2 linked regions of the Piscinibacter gummiphilus genome follow. The protein of the gene in region 1 interacts with the protein of each later gene in a pairwise test. Links are inferred from orthologs where the notes say so. Each region holds a gene or a part of one and is shown in the gene's direction. Other genes may lie near its edges.

Region 1 (3,229 bases):
ATGGCCTTCCGGAGCGCTTCGGAAGCTGCCACACCGGGATCGTCGGCGGCTACGTCGTCGAGGGCCACGTGCCTGCGGCCGAGGTCAAGCGCCTGCTGGTGCTCAAGCCCCGCGCCATCGGGATCGCCGTGCCCGGCATGCCGCCCGGTTCGCCCGGCATGGAAGTCGGCGGCCGCCAGGACCCGTACGACGTCTTCCTCATCGACACGCACGGCCGCGAGACCGTCTTCGCCCACTACCCCAAGTCCTGAAGGAGTTCCCCATGAAATCCCTGTCCATCCTCGCCGCCGCCGTGCTGGCCGCGGCTTCCGGCGCGTGGGCGCAGGCCCCGGCCGACGACCACCCGGCACACCACGCCGCGCCACCCGCCTCGGCGGCCACCGCGGCGCCTTCGAGCGAGGGCGAGGTCCGCAAGATCGACCTCGCGCAAGGCAAGGTGACCTTGCGCCACGGGCCGCTGCAGAACCTCGACATGCCCGGGATGACGATGGTCTTCAAGGCCGCGGACCCCAGGCTGCTCGACGGCCTGAAGGAAGGCGACAAGGTCCGCTTCACGGCGGAGAAGCGGGATGGCGTCTTTGCCGTGACGGCCCTCGAACGGAAGGAATAGACGCGGCCCGCCTCGTGCTTTTGGCGTTAGAGTGCCGGGACCCATGAGCACGAGAACCCCTTCCGACGCCGCGGCCCGCGCCGCCGACCTCCGCGACCAGCTCCGCGAGCACGCGCACCGTTACTACGTGCTCGACGAGCCGAGCATTCCCGACGCCGAGTACGACCGGCTGTTCCAGGCGCTGCAGGCGATCGAGGCCGAACACCCCGAGCTGCTGACACCCGACTCGCCCACGCAGCGGGTGATCGGCCAGGTGCTCGACGGCTTCACGCCGGTGCGTCACACGGTGCCCATGCTCAGCATCCGCACCGAGACCGACACCGAGGCCACCGGCGCGCTGGCGTTCGACGCCCGCGTGCGCAAGGAACTGGGCCTGGCGCCCGACGCACCGCCGGTCGAATACGCGGCCGAACTGAAGTTCGACGGCCTGGCCATCAACCTGCGCTACGAACAGGGCGTGCTGGTCCAGGCCGCCACGCGCGGCGATGGCGAGAAGGGCGAGGACGTCACCCAGAACATCCGCACCATCGCGCAGATCCCGCTGCGCCTGAAGGGCTCCGTGGCGCCGGTGATCGAGGTGCGCGGCGAGGTCTACATGCGCCGCGACGACTTCGATGCGCTCAACGAACGCCAGCGCGAGCTGATCGCGCACGGCGCGAAGAACGAGAAGACCTTCGTCAACCCGCGCAACGCCGCCGCCGGCGCGGTGCGCCAGCTCGACCCCGCCATCGCGCGCAAGCGGCCGCTGAGCTTCTTCGCGTACGGCCTGGGCGACGTGCAGGGCTGGGACATCCCGCCCACGCACAGCGGGCTGCTCGACGCGCTGCAGGCCTTCGGCCTGCCGGTCGACCGGCAGCGCGAGGTGGTGGCCGGCGCCGAGGGCCTGGTGGCCTTCCACAAGCGCATCGGCGAGGCCCGCGATGCGCTGCCGTTCGACATCGACGGCGTGGTCTACAAGGTCAACGACCGGGTGCTGCAGCAGAAGCTCGGGTTCGTCTCGCGCGAGCCGCGCTGGGCCGTGGCCCACAAGTACCCGGCGCAGGAACAGATGACGATTCTGCGCGACATCGACATCCAGGTGGGCCGCACCGGCAAGCTCACGCCGGTCGCCAAGCTCGAGCCGGTGTTCGTGGGCGGCACCACGGTCAGCAACGCCACGCTGCACAACGAGGACGAGACGCGGCGCAAGGACGTGCGCGTGGGCGACACCGTGATCGTGCGGCGCGCGGGCGACGTGATTCCCGAGGTGGTGGGCGTGGTGCTCGACCGCCGGCCGGCCGACGTGGGCGAGCCGTTCGACCTCTACAAGAAGCTCGAAGGCAAATGCCCCGTGTGCGGCAGTGGCATCGCGCGCGACGAAGGCGAGGCCAACTGGCGCTGCAGTGGCGGGCTGTTCTGCGCGGCCCAGCGCAAGCACGCCATCCTGCACTTCGCGAGCCGCCGGGCCATGGACGTGGAAGGTCTCGGCGACAAGCTCGTCGAGCAGCTGGTGGACGGCGGCCTCATCCGCACGCTGCCCGAGCTCTACAAGCTCGGCATCGCGAAGCTCACGGCGCTCGAGCGCATGGGCGACAAGAGCGCGCTGAACCTGCTCGACGGGCTCGAGCGCAGCAAGCAGACCACGCTCGCGCGTTTCCTCTTCGCGCTCGGCATCCGCAACGTGGGCGAGACCACCGCGAAGGACCTGGCCCGCCACTTCGGCCAGCTCGACCGCCTGCTCGACGCCACCGTGGAGCAGCTGCTGGAGGTGCCCGACGTGGGCCCCATCGTGGCCGAGAGCATCCGCACGTTCTTCGACCAGCCGCACAACCGCGAGGTGGTCGAGCAGCTGCGCGCCGCGGGCATCACGTGGGAGGAGAGCGACGGCACCGCCGACCTCTCGCCGAAACCCTTCGCCGGCAAGACCTTCGTGCTCACCGGCACACTGCCCGAGTGGTCCCGCGACGAGGCCCAGGCGGCCATCGAGGCTGCGGGTGGCAAGGTGAGCGGGTCGGTCTCGAAGAAGACCCACTTCGTCGTGGCCGGCGAGGAGGCCGGCAGCAAGCTGCAGAAAGCCCTCGACAACGGCGTGCCGGTGATCGACGAGGCCGGCCTGCGCGAGATGCTGAAGGCCGGTGGCCGCTGAACCGAAAGGAACCCCCGTGGCGGTGAGAGAGATCCTGAAGATGGGCGACCCGCGGCTGCTGCGCATCGCGCAGCCCGTGCGCGCGTTCGACACCCCCGAGCTGCATGCGCTGGTGGCCGACATGTTCGACACCATGCACGCGGCCAACGGTGCGGGCCTCGCCGCACCGCAGATCGGCATCGACCTGCAGCTCGTGATCTTCGGCTTCAAGAAGACCGACCGCTATCCCGACGCACCGCCGGTGCCCGAGACGGTGCTGCTGAACCCGGTGATCACGCCGCTGTCGGACGCCGAGGAGGACGGCTGGGAAGGGTGCCTGTCCGTGCCGGGCCTGCGCGGCATCGTGCCGCGGTACAGCCGCATCCGCTACACCGGCGTCGACCCGTACGGCGCCCCCATCGACCGGGAGGCCGACGGGTTCCATGCGCGGGTGGTGCAGCACGAGTGCGACCACCTGATCGGCAAGCTGTACCCGATGCGGGTGCGCGACTTCA
Region 2 (3,457 bases), 2.8 Mb from region 1 along the record:
TGTTGCTGCCAAAGCTCGAGATCGCGTAGTACACCCACACCTTGCCGTTGAACTGGTGGGCGTCGGGTGCCCAGACGTCGTTGGCCTTCTGGTTCGGCACGTAGGTCTTCCACCACGATGGCGGCGACAGGAAGATGCGCGGCGCGCGGGTCCAGTTGCGGCCGGTGCTGTCGCCGGCCAGCACCTGCAGGCCCTCGCCGGTGCTGAACGTGAACCAGCGGTCCCCCTCCCGGAGGATCGAGGGGTCGTGCGCGCCCACGTCGCCCGTGAGGGCCCAGTGGGCAGCGGACGCGGGAAGGATCGCGGACGCCAATGCGGCGGCCGCCAGCGCCTGGCGCCGGAAGCGTTTCGTGAACATGATTTGTCTCCGTTGTGGTTTTCGGCCGACTTCGCGGCCGTCCGGGCGGGTGCCCGGCGCCTTTTTAAGCCCGGACGGGCCGCGCCGCAATGGGGTCGGCCCCCGAAGGGCGCACCGTGCTTTCTATAATCGGGGACACCCTTCGAGCGCCCCTGATTGCGCCCTCCCATGAGCCCCGACTTCAAACCGACCGAGATCGAACGCGCCGCCCAGGCCGCGTGGACCGCCGCCGACGCCTACCGCGTGACCGAGGACGCGAGCCGTTCCAAGTTCTACGCCTGCTCCATGCTGCCCTACCCCAGCGGCAAACTGCACATGGGCCACGTGCGCAACTACACGATCAACGACATGCTCACGCGCCAGCTGCGCATGAAGGGCAAGAACGTGCTGATGCCCATGGGCTGGGACGCCTTCGGCCTGCCCGCCGAAAACGCGGCCATCAAGAACAAGGTGCCGCCGGCGAAGTGGACCTACGACAACATCGCCTACATGAAGAAGCAGATGCAGGCGATGGGGCTGGCCATCGACTGGTCGCGCGAAGTCGCCACCTGCTCGCCCGAGTACTACAAGTGGAACCAGTGGCTGTTCCTGAAGATGCTCGAGGCCGGCATCTGCGAACGCCGCACCCAGATCGTCAACTGGGACCCGGTCGACCAGACCGTGCTCGCGAACGAGCAGGTGATCGACGGCCGCGGCTGGCGCTCGGGCGCCCCCGTGGAGAAGCGCGAGATCCCGGGCTACTACCTGAACATCACGAAATACGCCGGTGAGCTGCTCGACCAGGTGCAGGACGGCCTGCCCGGCTGGCCCGAGCGCGTGAAGCTGATGCAGGAGAACTGGATCGGCCGCAGCGAGGGCGTGCGCTTCGCCTTCCCGCACGAGATCCGCGGCGCCGACGGCGAACTGATCCAGGACGGCCGCCTGTACGTGTTCACCACCCGCGCCGACACGGTGATGGGCGTCACCTTCTGCGCCGTGGCGCCCGAGCACCCGCTCGCCACCCATGCCGCGAAGGCCGACCCGAAGGTGGCCGCGTTCATCGAGGAGTGCAAGGCCGGCGGCACCACCGAGGCCGAACTCGCCACGCAGGAGAAGAAGGGCGTGCCCACGGGCCTCTTCGTCACGCACCCGCTCACGCACGAGCAGGTGCCGGTGTGGGTCGGCAACTACGTGCTGATGAGCTACGGCGACGGCGCCGTGATGGGCGTGCCCGCGCACGACGAACGCGACTTCGCGTTCGCGAAGAAGTACGGCATCGACATCCTGCAGGTCGTCACCATCGACGGCGAACACTTCAGCTACGACCACTGGCAGGAGTGGTACGGCGACAAGCAGCGCGGCGTCACCATCAACTCCGACTACTTCAGCGGCCTGTCCCACGGCGCCGCGGTGGACGCGGTGGCCGCGGCCCTCGCCCAGAAGGGCCTCGGCGAGAAGAAGACCACGTGGCGCCTGCGCGACTGGGGCATCAGCCGCCAGCGCTACTGGGGCACCCCGATCCCCATCATCCACTGCCCGGACCACGGTCCGGTGCCGGTGCCCGAGAAGGACCTCCCGGTGGTGCTGCCGGAAGACGTCGTGCCCGACGGCAGCGGCAACCCGCTGAACAAGCACGCGGCCTTCCTGAACGTGGCCTGCCCCACCTGCGGCAAGCCCTCGCGCCGGGAAACCGACACGATGGACACGTTCGTCGACAGCTCGTGGTACTTCATGCGGTACTGCGACGCCACGAACGACAAGGCCATGGTGGGCGCCGGCACGGAGTACTGGATGCCGATGGACCAGTACATCGGCGGCATCGAACACGCCATCCTGCACCTGCTGTACGCGCGCTTCTGGACCAAGGTGATGCGGGACCTGGGCCTCGTGAAGATCGACGAACCGTTCACGAAGCTGCTGACGCAGGGCATGGTGCTCAACGAGGCGTTCTCGCGCACGCACGACACCGGCGGCAAGGACTACTACTGGGCCCACGACCTCGACATCGTGCGCGACGAACACGCGCACGTGCAGTCGGCCGTCCACAAGGAGGACGGCAAGCCGGTGGTGTACGAAGGCTGGACCACGATGTCCAAGTCGAAGAACAACGGCGTCGACCCGCAGCAGCTGATCGAACGCCAGGGCGCCGACACGGCCCGCCTGTTCGTGATGTTCGCGTCGCCGCCCGAGCAGACGCTCGAGTGGAACGACGCCGGTGTCGAAGGCGCGAACCGCTTCCTGCGCCGCATCTGGAACTTCGGCGTCAAGCACGCCGACGCGGTGCGCGCCTCTGGCGCGGTGGACGCCTCGGCGCTGTCCGACGACGCGAAGACGTTGCGCCGCGAGGTGCACAAGGTGCTCGAGCAGGTCAGCTACGACTACGAGCGCATGCAGTACAACACCGTCGTCTCCGGCGCGATGAAGCTGCTGAACGCACTCGAAGGCTTCAAGGGCGATGCACCCGCGGTGATCCGCGAGGCGTACGGCATCCTGCTGCGCGTGCTGTACCCGGCCTGCCCGCACATCACGTGGCACCTGTGGAACGAGCTGGGCTATGCGGCCGTCGGCGGCGACCTGCTCGACGCGACCTGGCCCGAGGTCGACCCGGCCGCGCTGGTGCAGGACGAGATCGAGCTGATGCTGCAGGTCAACGGCAAGCTGCGCGGCTCCATCCGCGTGGCCGCCGGTGCCGACAAGGCCGCCATCGAGGCGCTTGCACTCGCCAACCCCGAGTTCATCCGCTTCTCCGAAGGCAAACCGCCGAAGAAGATCGTTGTCGTGCCGGGCCGGCTCGTCAACGTGGTGGTCTGATGCCGAAGCGCCCGACGCCCGTGTCCCGGCGGCTGTGCCTGTCCGTGCTGGCCGCCGCGGCCGGCGCGGGCGCGCTCGCCGGATGCGGCTTCCAGCTCCGCCGCCCGCCGGAGCTGCCGTTCCGCACGCTGCACCTCTCGGGCTTCAAGCCCACGTCGTCGATGGGCGTGGCCCTGCGGCGCGCGCTGGCCTCGTCGCCCTCCACCCGCCTCGTCGACGCCCCGCCGGCCGCCGAGGCCATCTTCGAGGTGCTGGTCGACGCCCAGGAGCGCAACGTGGTCGCGTTCACGTCCACCGGCCAGGTGCGTG

Evidence for each region.
Region 2: the proteins of ligA (region 1) and leuS interact in binary tests that used the Escherichia coli proteins (3 or more experiments, as listed by UniProt). The link is inferred for Piscinibacter gummiphilus from one-to-one orthologs.

Annotation. Positions count from the first base shown.
Region 1 is NZ_CP015118.1:3,047,576-3,050,804, forward strand. What follows is about bases 203-3,194. They hold ligA (NAD-dependent DNA ligase LigA), read left to right. Parts: upstream 203-653; coding sequence 654-2,735; downstream 2,736-3,194. Other genes in these bases: A4W93_RS13635 (DUF411 domain-containing protein), read left to right, coding at 203-251; A4W93_RS13640 (copper-binding protein), read left to right, coding at 263-610; def (peptide deformylase), read left to right, coding at 2,752-3,194. Outside these bases: more of A4W93_RS13635, read left to right, coding at 1-202; more of def, read left to right, coding at 3,195-3,229. UniProt on the Escherichia coli protein: DNA ligase that catalyzes the formation of phosphodiester linkages between 5'-phosphoryl and 3'-hydroxyl groups in double-stranded DNA using NAD as a coenzyme and as the energy source for the reaction.
Region 2 is NZ_CP015118.1:5,848,365-5,851,821, forward strand. What follows is about bases 129-3,348. They hold leuS (leucine--tRNA ligase), read left to right. Parts: upstream 129-526; coding sequence 527-3,148; downstream 3,149-3,348. Other genes in these bases: A4W93_RS26820 (arabinan endo-1,5-alpha-L-arabinosidase AbnA), read right to left, coding at 129-358; A4W93_RS26830 (LPS-assembly lipoprotein LptE), read left to right, coding at 3,148-3,348. Outside these bases: more of A4W93_RS26820, read right to left, coding at 1-128; more of A4W93_RS26830, read left to right, coding at 3,349-3,457.